Regions from separate parts of the Paenibacillus sp. NPDC056722 genome, predicted to be linked through region 3. Evidence: riboswitches for the same ligand, from Rfam matches in the RefSeq annotation. Region 3 holds a riboswitch; each other region holds the start of a gene.
The links. Region 3 has a riboswitch for cyclic di-GMP ahead of ACFRAM_RS00295 (TetR family transcriptional regulator). Riboswitches for the same ligand answer to the same signal wherever they lie in the genome.

Region 1 (5,285 bases), on a different contig from region 3:
TCTCGTAATACTCCACTTTAATATCGTACAGCTGCCCGGCGTTCAAGGCGATGTTGCCCTGATGCTCAGCTCCGCTCTGATTATTCCAGCTGTCAATGACCGCTTGCCCGTTGATCCATACCCGAATGCCATCATCGGATTCGGTGTAGATCTGGTAATCTTCGCTATACAGCGGTTTGATCTTCCCTGTCCAGCGGATAGAGAAATTATCAACGCCGAGCAGGGCTGTATCTGGTGAACCCTGCCGCCAATTATTATCAATTACTGCATCATCCCGGGTAAGAACTGGTGCACCGGAAAGCTGCATATTATTGAAGTATTCTCCCGTTAACCCATTAGCCGTCTTATGCGTCCCCCCCGTTCCAGCATTCCCTGTAGGGACGTTCGCAGCAGGAGGCTTCGGTGTGTTCGATGGCATAGCTGTTGGTGCAGGTGGAGGTGGCGTAGGTGCCGGCACCGCTCCAGCCGCAATCTTGTCTCTCGTTACTGTGTAACTATTGTTCATAAAACCTTTAATATCGTCGGTGTGGTTATTATCGTATAGCATTTTTCCCCAGGTCATCATAAAGGTCCATTTGCTCTGGGTCTCTCTCAGCTTGGCTACGTCTGGCATTTCCCCGTTCTCTCCGATACCGATCGGCTTCCCGGCCGCCAGCGCCAGCAGACTATCGTAATGGCTTTGTTTATAATCGTTCTCATATATATCTGCAGCGAGAATGTCTACTTTATCCGCACCCGGATAGGTCAGGGCATACGGATCAGCCCACGCATTCGGGGCATTCGGACTCCATACCCAGAGCAGATTATTCAATTTATGAACGTTAACAAAACGGTCATACATAATATTCCAAAGTGCAGCGAAATTATTTTTCTTCCCCCACCAGAACCAGTCTCCGTTCATTTCGTGATATGGGCGCCATAATACGGGCACTCCTGCATCACGCAAGCTTTTCAAAGGTACAGCCACTTTATCCAGTTCGGCAATCAGGTTGTTGTACTGTACCGTCCCTGGTGTAACGTACTTGTTGAATTCCGCTTGGCTGAGACTTCTGGAGACATTGGACCAATCATAGCTGGTTCCCGGCAGGTTGGCATGGAAGGTCATGGCGACTACTCCGCCGCTTTTGTTCCAGTTGATGGCGCTGTTCACTACATTCTGGCGATACCAGGCAACCTGACTCTCATTCTGGCCACTGATGGCCCCCATCTCGTAACCGTGCAGTGCGGCATATTTACCGGTGGTGTCTTGCAGCTTAAGATTGAACTCGTCGGGACTCTCCAGGTAGTCATGCTGCCCTGCAATAATTCCTTTTCCAGATAAAGAGTACATATAATTAAGCAACTTTACAGCTTCAGGCGAGGCAGCGGGATTAACCGGAGTACCGGAGCTTGCAGCTCCTGCCGCAGACGGGACGATTCCCATTCCAAGGGGAAGGGCTGTCAAAAACAGAACAAGGGACAGGAGGGCGCGCAACAAACGATACTTACGGTAAGCTTTCAACATACATCTCCCTTTCGGTAGCCAGGCTGCCATTCTTGCGAAAGGCCCTGTGGCTTTGCGTCCCTACCTTTCGATAGGTTTGCCTTTTGTCGAATTAGAGGGTTTATTCCTCTTACCGTAAATATCGACGCTATTTAATTATTTTTTAGTGCATTTATGAAAAAAATATCATTTTTGAGTCTTTATACCTGTTTTGTAAACTTCGCATTTGGTTAAATAGATAGTTTGTTCTATTAAATTTCCTGACATTGGAATCCGGTCCTAGGAGATAAACTGATGCAGCCCAATATCTTCCCAATTCAGGGTGATACGGATATTATCTTCCTCCACCAGTTCAGAGCCTGTCTGCACTTCAATAAACTCCACATCCGTCAAAGCCAGGATGGCATGCTTGGTGCCCTCCGGAATACGGACCACATCGCCAGCCTTCACGTTGTGCATTTTCTCATTCAGCACAATGCTGGCTTCCCCACTGATAATGGTCCAGATCTCACTGCGTTTGCGATGCAACTGGTAGCTGATATTCTTGCCCTGTGAGATGCAAATCCGTTTGGTCAGCACCTCATTGCCCTCTTCATATTTCACATAATCAATGACACGATAATGGCCCCAGCGGCGCTCCTCGTACATCGGGCGCTGATCAAACGACTTCAGCACCTCCTTGATCCGTGGGCTTTCCGCCTTATGGGTTACGAGAATACCGTCAGGACTGGCAGCGATAATTAGATCTTTCGCCCCAATGACTGTTATAGGAATATCCAGTTCATTCACGAGGCAGGTGCCTTCCGAATCAGCTGTGACAACGCCTTTGCCAACATGATTACTGCTCATCTCTTCCGTCAATGTATTCCACGTGCCGAGGTCCTTCCAGAAGCCGTCATACGGCTGAACAACAATTCGCTCTTCCTTTTCTACCACTTCGTAGTCAAAGCTAATAGAAGACAGTAGCTTATACTGCTTCTGCAGTTCCTCATAGTTGAGAGGCAGCCCCTTGCGTTGCAGAATATCCAGCAGATACCCGAGACGGAAAGCAAACACACCACAGTTCCACAGCGCATTGCGGCTGATTAGCTCCTCGGCCTGAACGCGATCCGGCTTCTCCTGGAAATGGCTTACCTGCATAAAGCCGCTCACCGCAGGCTCATCGGAGGTCGGGATGATATACCCGTATTTCTCCGAAGCATGCTCAGGCACCACACCCATGAGCGCCAAATTTGCGCCGCTCTCCTCTATCGTTTGTTCAAGCTGGGCTACAGTTTCAAAGAAAGAAGCCTCAACATAAGGGTCCACTGGCAAAATAGCCACCGTCTCAGCAGGCGATACGCCAGCTACGGTATATAAATAAGCCGCCGTCAGCGCAATAGCCGGGAAGGTATCGCGGCGCTCAGGCTCAACAATAATCGGCACATGGCCTCCCAATTGGCTCTGGATCATTTCTACCTGCCCACGACCTGTAGCCAGATAAGATGAATCTGCGAGTCCAGTCTCTTCGAGCTGTCTCCACACCCGCTGCACCATCGATTCCGGCTCACCCTGCGGGCTTTCCAGTACCTTCAGAAATTGCTTCGAACGTGAATCATTAGACAATGGCCAGAGCCTCTTACCTGAACCGCCTGATAAAAGTACCAGTTTCATAAGTGAACCCTCCTCATTCGTATGGTAAACCGAAACCAATCCCATGCTTGCTGTATATGCGATATAGAAGGGCCAATTGGACCTCTACAAAGTAATCCCGGTAAAACAGACTCCAGCACATCAATCGCTTTAAGGCGGGTCTGCATGTTAAATCTCTTAACGCCAAGATCGGTCTAGTCCTTCCTTTCTCTCGCCTGTGTTTCATAAGCGATAAACAGAGAAAGTTCACAAGAAGTGTTAGGATAAACGTAATGGTGGGTAAAATAGATAGATAGATAGATAGATAGATAGATAGATAGATAGATAGATAGATAGATAGATAGATAGATAGATAGATAGATAGATAGTGATAACTCGGATGTTCTTGCTGGCGCTAATCGGATCAAGTGTCTTTTGGAACCACTTGCTGGCGCTATTCGGCCAAGTGTCTTTTGGAACCACTTACTGGCGCTAATCGGACCAAGTGTCTTTTGGAACCACTTGCTGGCGCTAATCGGACAACTTGTCATTTGGAACCACTTACTGGCGCTAATCGGACCAAGTGTCTTTTGGAACCACTTGCTGGCGCTAATCGGACAACTTGTCATTTGGAACCACTTGCTGGCGCTAATCGGACCAAGTTCCATTTGGTCGTACTTACTAACGTTATCAGACCCGTTTCATTTGGACGTTCTGGCTAGCTCTATTCAAACAAAGTTTCAGGCCAGCTCTCGTCGGGTGGATTGTTGATATTAACAAAAGTGGATCATGCTGATCAGTTACTCTCACTATTAAAATTCAAACAAAAGAGCAGGTGTGATTTTGGTGAACTTAGGGCTTTAGAGCACAACTCTACCTGCCCCCTCCCTTTCTCCGTCTTCTTAACCGTGAAAAAAGGTTCTCCCAAATAAGTGCATTTTTGTATCTTATATTTCTCAAAAATAGGTAAATAAGAGAATTAAGCGCATTATTGTACCTTATTTTTTAAAAAACCACTCTAAAAGGGGCATTATGGAATAATTAAGATACAAAATTGCCCTTAATTACCTCTAAACCTTAGCTACAGAATATTTAGAGTACAAAAATGCCGTTAATTACACTTCGGGAATTCTAATTAGAAATTGCCTGTACTTCCGTCACTCTTATTCTGGTCAGTTTGGGGCGAAAGTAACTGTCCCGTAGGGCCACGGAGTCAGTTCTGTTGGCTGGACTGGCGAGCACAGGAGCACAGGAAAGTTCTTACTATGTTAGCTAGTATGAGCTCTCCACCAGTGGTTGCTCCTATATCAGCTAATACGAGCTCCCACTACCGGTTCTCCTGTACTTCAGCTAATTCGAGCTCCCACTAGCGGTTCTCCTATATCAGCTAATACGAGCTCCCACTACCGGTTCTCCTATATCAGCTAATACGAGCTCCCACTACCGGTTCTCCTGTAATTCAGCTAGTATGAGCCTCACCAGTGTTTACCCTGCATCCGCCGATACGGGCGCCCACTAGAGTACCCCTATGCGTCAGCCTCATCGACTCTAGGACTGCACTAGCATAGCTAGTGCAGTCCCCTGCCTTACCAAACCGGCCAAACTGGCGCAGCCTCAGTTTTATACCGCGCCGGCTACGCTTGGCGAGTAGCCGCTCAAGCCGCCCATCTGTGGACGGCCCACGGAATGGTACTCCAGGCCAGTGCCTTCGATTTGCTCCTTGGAGTAGACGTTGCGGCCATCGATCAGGACCTGGCGGCGCATGCTTTCCGCTAGCCCGTGCAGATCGATATCCTTGAACACGCTCCAGTCTGTCAGGAGGCAGATCGCATCGCTGCCTGCGGCAGCTTCCTCCGGCAGCCCGCACCAGCGGAGCTGAGGATGGTCGTATTGCTGCCGGAAGTTGTCGGCGGCGATCGGGTCATACAGCTTCACAGTAGCCCCCTCGGCTACCAGTGCTTCTACAATTTCACGCGCTGGTGCCTCGCGGACATCATCGGTGTTAGGCTTAAAGGCAAGGCCCCACACGCCGATGACGGCCCCGCGCAGGCTGCCGAGCGATTCATGCAGCTTGGAGATGATCATGAACCGCTGGCCTTTGTTGACTTCGACAACGGATTCCAGCAGCTTGAATTCATAATCGACGTTGCCGGCGATTTGAATCAGGGCATTGGTATCCTTAGGGAAACAG
Region 2 (5,285 bases), on a different contig from region 3:
CGGTATGATTGATTCTATTAAAGATATTGAGACTAAGGTCTCCAATTACGCACATTCAACCAAAGAAATGAACAAGAAATCTATACATACGCTAGAATTGGTGGAGCAAGGTCGCCAATCGGTGGATACCCAGGCAGAAGGCATGCGTAAGAATATCGAAGCTACACAAAAAGTGGCCGATACCATTGATGCCCTTTCCCATAATGCTCGCGGTATCACCATGATTACGAAAACCATCACCGAAATTGCTGAACAGACCAACCTGTTATCTCTGAACGCTTCCATCGAAGCTGCCCGTGCCGGAGAACATGGCCGTGGATTTGCTGTGGTAGCTCAGGAAGTACGCAAACTGGCAGAGGAATCAACCGCCTCGACCAAAGAGGTCTTCGGCCTCGTACGTAGCATTGAAAGTGACATTAAGGAAGCCATTGCGAACATCACCATCAATGAAGAAGTCGTTCAGGTACAGAATGAAATGATCATTCAAACTGCACAGATTTTCGGGCAAATTGTCCAAAGTGTACAGTACATTACCGAGCAAATCGCCGCCTTCTCTTCGGAAAGCGACCTGATGCTGGACAGTGCTCTGAAGATCTCCTCTGCGATTGAGAATATTTCAGCAATTACCGAGCAGACAGCAGCCAGCACCGAGGAAGTCTCTGCATCGATGAGTGAGCAGATCAATGCCCTCCAATCCGTTGCGGATGAGTCTGAAAAAATGACGTCAGCCGTCTTTCAGCTACAAAAAACGATTCATATTTTTAAATTTTAGAACTTGTCATAAAATTTTTATTTTTGTTCCTTTTAACACAAAACAGCCGTATAAGTTCAAACTTTTACGGCTGTTTTGTAACTTATGAAACGTTTGCATTATATCACTTTCAGACCTTTCTAGAAGTTCGTACCCACAAATAAAATTTATCCTCTCCCCTTTCAAACACCCTACTTTTAACCCACTTCCCTCCTGTGCAGTCCAAAAGAAATTGAGCACTTGGATTCATTGCCTTTCATGAAATACATCATCGTAAATTTAACTCCAACTAATTTCTTCAATTAATATCTAATCTTGTCCATTCAGCTGTTTTCATCTAATTTGCATTTTTACACCAATCCCTTTAATACAATCTTGCTTTTTCTCTGAATGATATGCATATTTCAGGCCTATTTTGTAACCGCATTCCATTTTGCAATGCACCCTTGGATACATTTTAAATTAAAACTAAATTCCTACTTTATTTCATATTTTTCGTCAAATTCCGAGTTCGTTTGTGTAAAATATATTGACAAAGACGAGCTAGGAATATAATGTAAAGGAAAATTATTCTTATAATTAGTTATAACATTTATATGGGCAAAATTCCTGAAAAGGAATGACGCAAAGCCATGGATCTACAGCCTCATTTTTTTGGGGGCCATGACTGCCAGGTTGCAGAGAAAACCAGGAGGATCGACTTAATTTCGCGGTCTGATTGGCGGTTTTTTGCTTCCAACCTGTGCTCCATTAATCGAGCACAGGTTTTGTTGTTTCTTTGTACCTGTTTGTATCGTTCTAAACATTTGGCATTACCAGAACGATAATATATTTATCTTTTACTTAACCCAATTCATTTACTTGAGAGGTGTTTTTTTTGAAGACAGTCGCAGATTATATGGCGGAGGCACTACGTAACCTCGGAGTAACCCATTCATTTGGTATCATTGGTAAATCCATTTGCCCCTTAGTTCTAAAGATGGTGGATTACGGTATTGAGTTTATTCCCGGAAGACATGAATCCAGTTCCGGCTTTGAAGCCGCAGGCTATGCCCTTAAGACTGGCGGACTAGGCGTTGCTTTCGGGACATCCGGTCCCGGAGGAACGAATCTGCTTACTGCAGCGGCCCATGCCAAGGCGAATAACATTCCGGTGTTATTTATTACAGGGCATCAATCTATAAAAGAACTAGGTATTCCGCAATGTCAGGATTCTTCCTCATATCTGGCTGATCTTGCCGATATGTTTAAACCCGCTACCCTGTTCAGTAAGCTTGTAGAACGTGGCGATAACTTAAGCACCATTTTCAATCATGCTATCTCAATTGCTCTGAGCGGTAACCGTGGTCCCGTTCATCTTTGCTTGCCATTCGACGTTCAGACTGAACTTCTGGAAGAATTCCCGGTAGTTTATCCAGAGCGTGAAACGCTCGTTAGCATCTCCAATTATGACCGTGTAATCAACGCTATTAACAATGCTGAGAACCCACTGATTATTGCCGGTAAAGGTGTTAACCGTTCCGGGGCTCACAAAGAGCTGATCGAACTGGCTGAAACATTCAACATCCCTGTCGTGACTTCTCCTGGCGGCAAAGGTGCTATTCCTTGGGATCACCCGCTGTATCACGGTCCTGTCGGTGTCGGCGGATGTACACATGGCGATGACATGCTGAATCGTAGTGATTTGTATATCGTGCTGGGCTCCCGTCTGAGCGATATGACCATCTGTAATCTAAAACGCGAGAATCATCCAGAGACATTAATTCAGTTCGATAGTGACCCAACGTTTGTAGGCAAGATTCTGACCTCCAAAACTATACCGGTCACCGGGGATCTGCGTGATAATCTTGTGTATTATCTTGAACACCTGGATAGAGATTCTGTGACCAAACATAATACTCCAAGCTTTAACTATCGGGAAGAACTGCCTGAGCTTCCAGGCCTGTCCCTGGCTTCAGTTATGAGCGTGATGAGTGACTTTATTCCATACAACAACACTCTATTCGTGGATGATGGAAGCCATGGCTTTAATGCCGTTAAATGGTATAACGTTAAAAAACCGGGCAGTTTTGTATTCGATGCCTATTTTGCCTGCATGGGTAATGCAATTGGCATGGCTATCGGCGCCAAGGTTGCATCACCGGATGAAACGATCTTCTGTGTGACTGGCGATGGATGCTTTATGATGCTGGGTGCAGAGATTAATACAGCAGTATGTAAGGATATCCCGGTTATTTTTATCGTTGTAAACAACATGCAGCTGGATATGGCGCTTAAGGGCATGGAGAAGACCACAGGCCGTATCGACGGAACCCTATTCGAAGTCCCAATGGACGCTGTGAAGTTCGGCGAATCGCTTGGAGCAACCGGATATCGCTGTGAAACTTTGGATCAATTCTCCGCTGCGATCGCAGATGCGGTAGCTTTGAACAAGGTCGCGGTAATCGAACTGTTGACAGACCGTGACGAAGTACCACCTACTGCACACCGTGTAGTGAATCTTTAATCAGGGGGCCAATTTATGAGCGACAATTTGAACAAAAATATCAATAGTGGTCTCAACCACTTTGCTAACTTATCTGGGGAGTATGGTGCCAAAGCTTTGGCACCTATTAAAGACCATTTTCCAGATCTGGCTGAATACATTATGGGCGCCGCCTACGGTGACATTTTCCAGCGCAACACGATCGGTGATGACTGGAAAGAAGTTGCCGTGATCTCCGCCTTGATTGCGATGGGACAATACGAACAACTAGGCGTTCATTATGTTATGGCGCTAAGTGTAGGTGTCACTGAGGAACAGCTTAAAGGTGTTCTGCTTCATTTGGTGCCTGCTCTAGGAGCTCCGCGAGTAATCAGTGCCTTTAACGTGTTGCTCGAAGTTTTAGAAGAAGTGAAGTAACATCTGTATAATTCAAAAATTTACATTTTTCGACTTTCTCATTGTAATTCTATCAATCATATGCTATTAATATAGTTAAATTATCCCAAAAATAAGTATATTATCGATTGCCGAAAATAGGGAATCAAAGTTTTTGGATAAAACTAATTTATAGGAGCGATGAAGGAATGGGTAAATTTATTTTGAAGACAGATTCGGTTAAAAAGATTATCAATGTCGAATTGGATGGCACGTTCTCTGAAGAGGATGGCATCAAATCCATTCAAGCTTATCAGCAAACCATTAACCCGATCACTCCAGCAGACTATGAGCTACACTTTGATTGCAGAAAGCTTAACGTTACCGCTCCTAATGTCGTACCTCTGCTGGAAGGATGCTTCATCATGATCAAGAAGGACGGCTTTGCCAAAGTACTCCTAACCCTTGAGAACAACCCAATTCTTAAAATGCAATTGGCTCGTCTGGGCCGCAAATCTGGTCTGGATAACCTGGAAATCATCTCTACAGTTACTGCATAAGACATAACTTCATATTACAGCCTGTATCTTACCTGCTCATGCAACGATCCATCAGCTCATCACTAATAAGGGGGCAATTCAATGGCCGGCATACGCATCAGAGACATCGCTATTTATCATCCGAGTAACAAAATCGGTAATGATTTCTACATCAAACATTTTGACGATAGAGGAATAGAGATTCGTGGACTTCTGGCGGCATTGGGTCGTGAAACCCGCTACAGTATTGATAATGAGGACGAGAATGCACTGACTATGGGATTTGAGGCGGCCAGCAATGTGCTGGAGCAAGCGGGACTTGCTGGTGAAGATATCGACCTTATCGCCTTCTCCAGTCAAACGCCGGAATACATAATCCCGACTAATTCGGTGATCATGCACCGTTTGATTAATGCGGCTTCGCATACCATCTGCATCGACAGCAATGCAAACTGCACAGGGATGACGGCAGCCTTTGAACAGGTCAGCCGTCAGATGATGGCGAACCCCCGTATCCGCCGTGCGCTGGTAATTGGCTCCGACCATATCCTTCCACATGCCGACCGCAATAACCCGGTATACTATGCCGGATTCGGCGATGCTGCCGCAGCGGTCATCCTGGAGCGTGATGAGAACGCAGTTGGATTAATCGATTCTATCTACCAGACGGATACTTGTGTGTTGTACAACTCTGTCTTCCCTGCTGAAGGTTTAGCCAAATTGGGAACGAAGGGCGTCGCTCCTGGCGAATTTAATGTAGAATTCACTCCCTTTGATGATTCCATTTGTGTAGAAGCGGCTGTCGAATCGATCAAAACATTACTTGCCGATTCAGACATCGCTCCGGAGTCCATCAAAGCAGCCTGCTTCTCGCAGCTGTCTCTTCCTAATATACTCAGTGTTGCGGAGAAAGTCGGAATTGATAGCAGCGTAGCCGTGTATGTCGGGGATGAATTTGGTTATACTTCGACCAGCAGTCCATTTATTGCTCTTCATAAGGCTGTATCTACCGGACAAATCGAACGCGGCGATAAAGTATTATTCTGGACTGTCGGTGGAGGCATGCAGAATATTGCAGTTGTGATCGAATACTAAGCTTACTTATATAAGTGTACAAAAGAAGCATTCCAACAGC
Region 3 (5,285 bases):
GCGGTATTTGACGACGCCTTTGACATAGCGGTCCGCGACGCCGTGCTTGTTGGTTGGCTTGGAAGGGGTTTTCTCGCGCGCTTTGCGGGAGCAGATGCGTTCCCCCATCAGACCTAGCAGCGCCGGCAGTAGCGTGAGCGCGATAAGCACATTGAGGAACACGGTCACCGAAGCGACGAGTGCCATCAGGCTCAGGAACGAAATTTCGATAACGAGTAAGCCGCAGAGAGCGATGATAACCGTCAACCCGGCGAAAAATACCGCGCTTCCGGCGGTGCCGACCGCTCGGGCAGCTGCTTCGCGAGCCGAAAGTCCCTCATCCAGAATAAGGCGGCGCTGGCGGTTGACAATAAAGAGCGCATAGTCGATGCCGACGGCCAGACCGATCATCAGCGCCAATACCGGCGTAATTGAGCTCATGGTGACGAAGCTTGAGATTGCGAAGGCGCCTCCGACCCCGATCGCCACGCCGAACAGCGCGACTACCAGAGGCAGACCGGCTGCAACGATGGAGCCCAGCGTAACGATGAGTACAATGGCGGCTATGACTAAGCCGTAGATTTCGTTCGTGCCGACCGGGATGTCTACGACATTCAGTGAGTCGCTCGGCAGCACGGCTATGCCGGGATCTTTCTCGACTTCCTTGACCGCTTCGACGACCGAATCCGTGACACCTTTCGGCAAGGAGGTTTGCATGACGGTAAACTGGAATTGAAACAGGGCGACGCTGCCGTCGGTGGCGATCAGTACGCCGGGCACCGGCACGCCGTCGATCATCAGCGGCATGTAAGGAGGCATTTCAGCGGGCGCCAATGCCACTGATGCTCGCGTGTCCTCGCCGCCTTGCGTGGCTTCTCCGCTTTGAGCACCTTCAGTTTGTGTCGCTGCTTGAACGCCCTGGCCTTGGGCGGCAGCGGCGGCTAGCTCGGCGGGGTTTATCACATATTCCAGCCCATAGACTTTGTTGATCGCTTTGGTGATTTCCGCCAGGCGCTCAGGCGTATCGAGACGCTCACCTTCTGCAGCGGCGAATACGACGCTCGCTTGGCCGCCCGCCGCTTCCGGGAGCTCCTGAACCAGCTTGTCCAGAACCTTTTGAGATTCGGTGCCCTCCAGCTTCATATCCGAGCTGACGTTAAGTCCGTTGACGCCGATCATCGCCACGACGATGCCCAGAATCAGAATCCAGCTCGCAATGAAGGCCCAGGGCTTCCCGTAGGCGGCTTTACCTATTTTGTAGAGAAACGTTGACATAACAGTATGGCACTCCTTTTTTATCTGAGATCAGAAGCCGTTGCGCAAATAGCCGAAGGTAATGTCCAAATATTCGCTGAAGGTAGCCGCGTCGGGCGTTTCCTCGGGGGAGTCGCCAGGCAACAGGATCTGGAGACTTCCGTCGATAACGGGGAGGATCGCTCCGTATACCGCGCCTATGAGCAAGTGGCTGTATCCTTCCGAATAACGTCCTTGAAAATGACAGCTGATCGTCTCGCGGGCCGCCGTTAGCAGCCGGCGGAAGGTGCTGAGAATATACGGCTCTAACGTGGGATATCGTATGGATAACGACATCAGGTCGCGCATTCTACGGAACAGCTCTGCGGTGAACTGCGCCTTCAGCCAGTGGTGCAGCACATCCAGTGGTGTGGCGCTCTCAGGCAATTCCGTCATTATTTCTTCCGCGCCGGCCATATCGTCAGAAGGGAAAGCAGCCGACGCGACGGCTTCCTCCTTGCACGTAAAGTGATTGGCGAACGTCCTGCGAGAATAACCGGCGCGCTGGGCCACTTCGTCCACGACAAAGCCGTCCAAGCCGCGTTCGAGCGCCAGCTGAAATGCCGCCTCCGATAAGGCGTGGGCTGTGGCTTCCTTTTTGATATAGCGCAAACTATGCTTATCCATTGATTTTTACACCTCTCTCTCATTGGGATGACAATAACTTAACACATTATTGCCCATAGTGCAATTATACTCAAAGAGCATTAATGCTCAATGTGCAGTTTTCGTATGACCCGGCCAACACTGCGTCCACAACGATCTCAGGGTCATAGAGCGAAGCTGACTTCTTCAATCTCTGGGGCATGTCTTGCACACTTTCATGGATTATCACCTCGTATTCGTTTTATAAATCACGACAAAAAGACACGTACCCTAACGGACGTGTCTTTTGATGACCCGGGAATGCATCGCACGCATGCAGAAGATCGTGGCCTTGCGTCCCAGTCTTTCGATCCAGTTTGCCATTTCCTAATAATTAAAACGACAGTTTTGTCAGATCAATTCCTTGAGGGAAAGTTTGTTCAAAGTAATCTTTTCTTTCATATAAATCATACCAAGCTTCTGCAATGACATCTGGATCACCTTCTGTACCTGGCTGAATCAATGTGCCAATGGAGAGATGTCCGACAAATATGCCTTTTTCCTTTAATTCATTGTGAAGATTTGTTGCATAGTTGCGAAGACCTGACATGGTAATTCCTACATTGCCGGTAAATGGCATAGGGAACATCGCGGATAAACCTGTTGTAAAGAGAATCGCTCCTGAACCACTATTGATCATGTCTGGCAATACTTCGTTGACAGAAAGAATGACTGGCAGTAAATGACTACTTACTTGTTCCATTACATCTTCAGGTTTTGTTTGTAATACATGCCTAAATATTTCAGGTCCTGCATATGGGCTAAACTCCAGCACATCGATATGACCAAAATCTTGTTTAATAGCTTGTAGCACTTTTTTCAGAGCGATCAAATCCGCGATATCCGCAACATAAGACTTCACTTCAATATTTTTCTTGTTAAGCTCATTTATGATAAGGGCTAATTTCTCAGGATTGCGCGCAACTGCAGCTACCTTGAAGCCATTCTCCCCGAATTTTTTAGCAAGGGACAATCCTAACCCTGGACCCGCACCAATTATTGCAATAGTTTTCATCATGCTTTAACTCCTTTCAGTAATTGAACTGTTTGGTTATAAAGCGTTTGAGCATTTTCTTTATCAAAAGTTTTCATCGCTAGACTTACTTCTTTCCACACTTTATAAGCAGATAAAGAAGCTGTAGGCGGATTTTCAAGCAAATCAATAATCGGAAGAACCGCTTCTTCTACCGGTCTGCCTACTGTTTTATAAAGGAGCTTCGTAATACTCCTTAACACTGGATTTTCAATGGCATCAAAAGTGCCAGCGGTTTGGACAGCCCAAGGGTTAAAGAGAATATATTTTACCTTTCCAATAGTATCATTTTGGGCAAAGGCTACACCTAGTAAGTCGTTTAATCGGCTGCCGTGATATTTCGTTTTTCCACCGTTGTAGTTCCTCTTGTATTGGATATCATCCAGGTTAACTGTTCCGTTCATTCCTGGAGCACACACATTAAGGATCACAGGGTTAAGAGAATTTTCCAAAACATCTTTTAAGCCATAACTAAGAACAAATCTGCTCAAATAAGATAGACCAAAGCTAAACTCAAAGCCCTCTTGGGTTTCAGAATATTCTTTTCTGGTCTTGTGACTGGTTGCACATAAAACAATCTTATCCAATGAATTGAACCTGCTTTTTATTTCCTCAATAATGCGCTTATTTTCTTTGACCAAACTCAAATTTGCTTGAAGAAAGAAAGCCCTCTCCTTTGCTCCTGACTGTCTAGCCTCTCTTAAGAAGAGTTCCCCTTTAGCAGATGAACTGCCGACCACTATTACACGGTCACCCTTCTTTAAGAAGTGTGTAGCAACTCCTTTTCCGATACCATCCGTTCCGCCTGTTATAAGTATTGTTTGCATCCTCTATTCTCCTCATTCGTTACAGTTTATTTAAAAGCGACTATCGCAACAAATATCGCCAAAGACTAATTACGCATTTTTCTGTGACCAAGAAACAGAAGTAAACACAACACGAGAAGCACCTAGGGCATAACGATAACGTCAAATCCTTGATGGGCTCTAATATGCGTTAAAATGGCCCCAGTCATGACCACGACCAACACTGAACTGAATACAGGGACGAGCTTTTTCTTCCAAAACCCTAAAAGTAATCCTACTACTGCGAGAATTTCTATTGCCCCTACCGCATACATGAACCCTGTCCCAACTCAATTGTATATTCCCTCCTTTTATGATATGTTAAAGCAACAGTGTTACTTTAATAAACATACACCGAATGACTAAACAGAACAACCAACAATAAAGCTGAAATGTTGCTATAACATCAGAAATGAAAAAATGTCAGCATAGGGGTGAAGAACTTGGGAACAAAAGTGAGGAATATACGAACAACTCAAACGAAGCAGTCTTTGATTAGTGCGTTTGTTAATCTGGTGAATGAGAAGGATTTTGAAAAAATAACAATAGCCGATTTGACAAAAGGAGCGCATGTAAATCGAGCTACATTTTATGCCCATTTCAATGATAAGTACGAATTATTGGATTACATCGTAAATGAATCTGCTGCGGCTGTTATTGAAAAACACACATCAGAAAATATGAAATTCGATAAAGAATACATTCATCAGCTCGTTCTAGCTGTGTGTGATTATCATCAACCACCAAATTTTCAATGTCGCAGCAGTTATTTTAGTTTAATTCCGCAATTGAAAGATAAAATGTTAATAGAGTTGAAAAAAAAATTATCAAAAAGTTTAGATTTAACATACGCAGATATAGAGAAGAGTTTTTATGTACCGATATATGCCAACATTATCCTTGAGGCTGGTTACTTATGGGCTACTGGGCAAGTTGAATTTGACAAAGAAGAAGTAGCCAAGAAAACCTCATTAATAATACTAGGAGAATAATCTTCCGGAAAATAAGTTTTCAACGAGGAGCGTTAGTTCTAGATCTCTTCTACCAGAAAAACTTTAGTCCGAGGTGATTTAATACTTACTTCTACGGCTCTTCACTGGTTGGTTGTGCCTAACTTGACTAGGCGCACATATGTAAAAAAAGCGGTTGATTTTATCAGTCAACCGCTTAAGATACCTTGGTAAAACCATCCCCTTTTTTAATTGAGATCTATCTTCAATTACCCTCTAGTATTCCATTCACCATGAAACCAGGCATTAGATAGGCCGGGCAACTAAACTGTGAAAATTCAATTATAGTTTTCAACCGCTATCCGATGTACCGGCATATCCTCTCTGGTTATAAATTTCAGACGATTTCATAATGATGTTTTCCCGTATCCTATCCCCTTTTTTCATGAGATTCTCCGTATGAACCTTATTCGAATCATTTATTATAAACAAATTATGCAATTCTGGGGCTTGCCATTCACTAGAATCATGCTACAATAA

Region 1: another riboswitch for cyclic di-GMP. It lies ahead of ACFRAM_RS19515 (glycosyl hydrolase); the one in region 3 lies ahead of ACFRAM_RS00295 (TetR family transcriptional regulator).
Region 2: another riboswitch for cyclic di-GMP. It lies ahead of ACFRAM_RS08770 (thiamine pyrophosphate-binding protein); the one in region 3 lies ahead of ACFRAM_RS00295 (TetR family transcriptional regulator).

What each region holds. Positions count from the first base shown of each region.
Region 1 is NZ_JBHTYV010000008.1:130,783-136,067, forward strand. Features, by position in the region: gene ACFRAM_RS19515 (glycosyl hydrolase) at 1-1,504, opposite strand, end outside; cyclic di-GMP riboswitch class I at 1,515-1,595, opposite strand; gene ACFRAM_RS19520 (sugar phosphate nucleotidyltransferase) at 1,763-3,136, opposite strand; gene ACFRAM_RS19525 (hypothetical protein) at 3,530-3,865, shown strand; gene ACFRAM_RS19530 (UDP-glucose dehydrogenase family protein) at 4,715-5,285, opposite strand, start outside.
Region 2 is NZ_JBHTYV010000003.1:44,396-49,680, forward strand. Features, by position in the region: gene ACFRAM_RS08765 (methyl-accepting chemotaxis protein) at 1-772, shown strand, start outside; cyclic di-GMP riboswitch class I at 1,341-1,434, shown strand; gene ACFRAM_RS08770 (thiamine pyrophosphate-binding protein) at 1,620-3,257, shown strand; gene ACFRAM_RS08775 (carboxymuconolactone decarboxylase family protein) at 3,273-3,653, shown strand; gene ACFRAM_RS08780 (hypothetical protein) at 3,821-4,171, shown strand; gene ACFRAM_RS08785 (3-oxoacyl-[acyl-carrier-protein] synthase III C-terminal domain-containing protein) at 4,253-5,245, shown strand.
Region 3 is NZ_JBHTYV010000001.1:57,617-62,901, forward strand. Features, by position in the region: gene ACFRAM_RS00285 (MMPL family transporter) at 1-1,254, opposite strand, end outside; gene ACFRAM_RS00290 (hypothetical protein) at 1,285-1,668, opposite strand; partial or broken gene ACFRAM_RS00295 (TetR family transcriptional regulator) at 1,735-1,899, opposite strand; cyclic di-GMP riboswitch class I at 2,164-2,249, opposite strand; gene ACFRAM_RS00300 (SDR family NAD(P)-dependent oxidoreductase) at 2,252-2,935, opposite strand; gene ACFRAM_RS00305 (SDR family NAD(P)-dependent oxidoreductase) at 2,932-3,777, opposite strand; gene ACFRAM_RS00310 (DoxX family protein) at 3,900-4,070, opposite strand; gene ACFRAM_RS00315 (TetR/AcrR family transcriptional regulator) at 4,239-4,787, shown strand.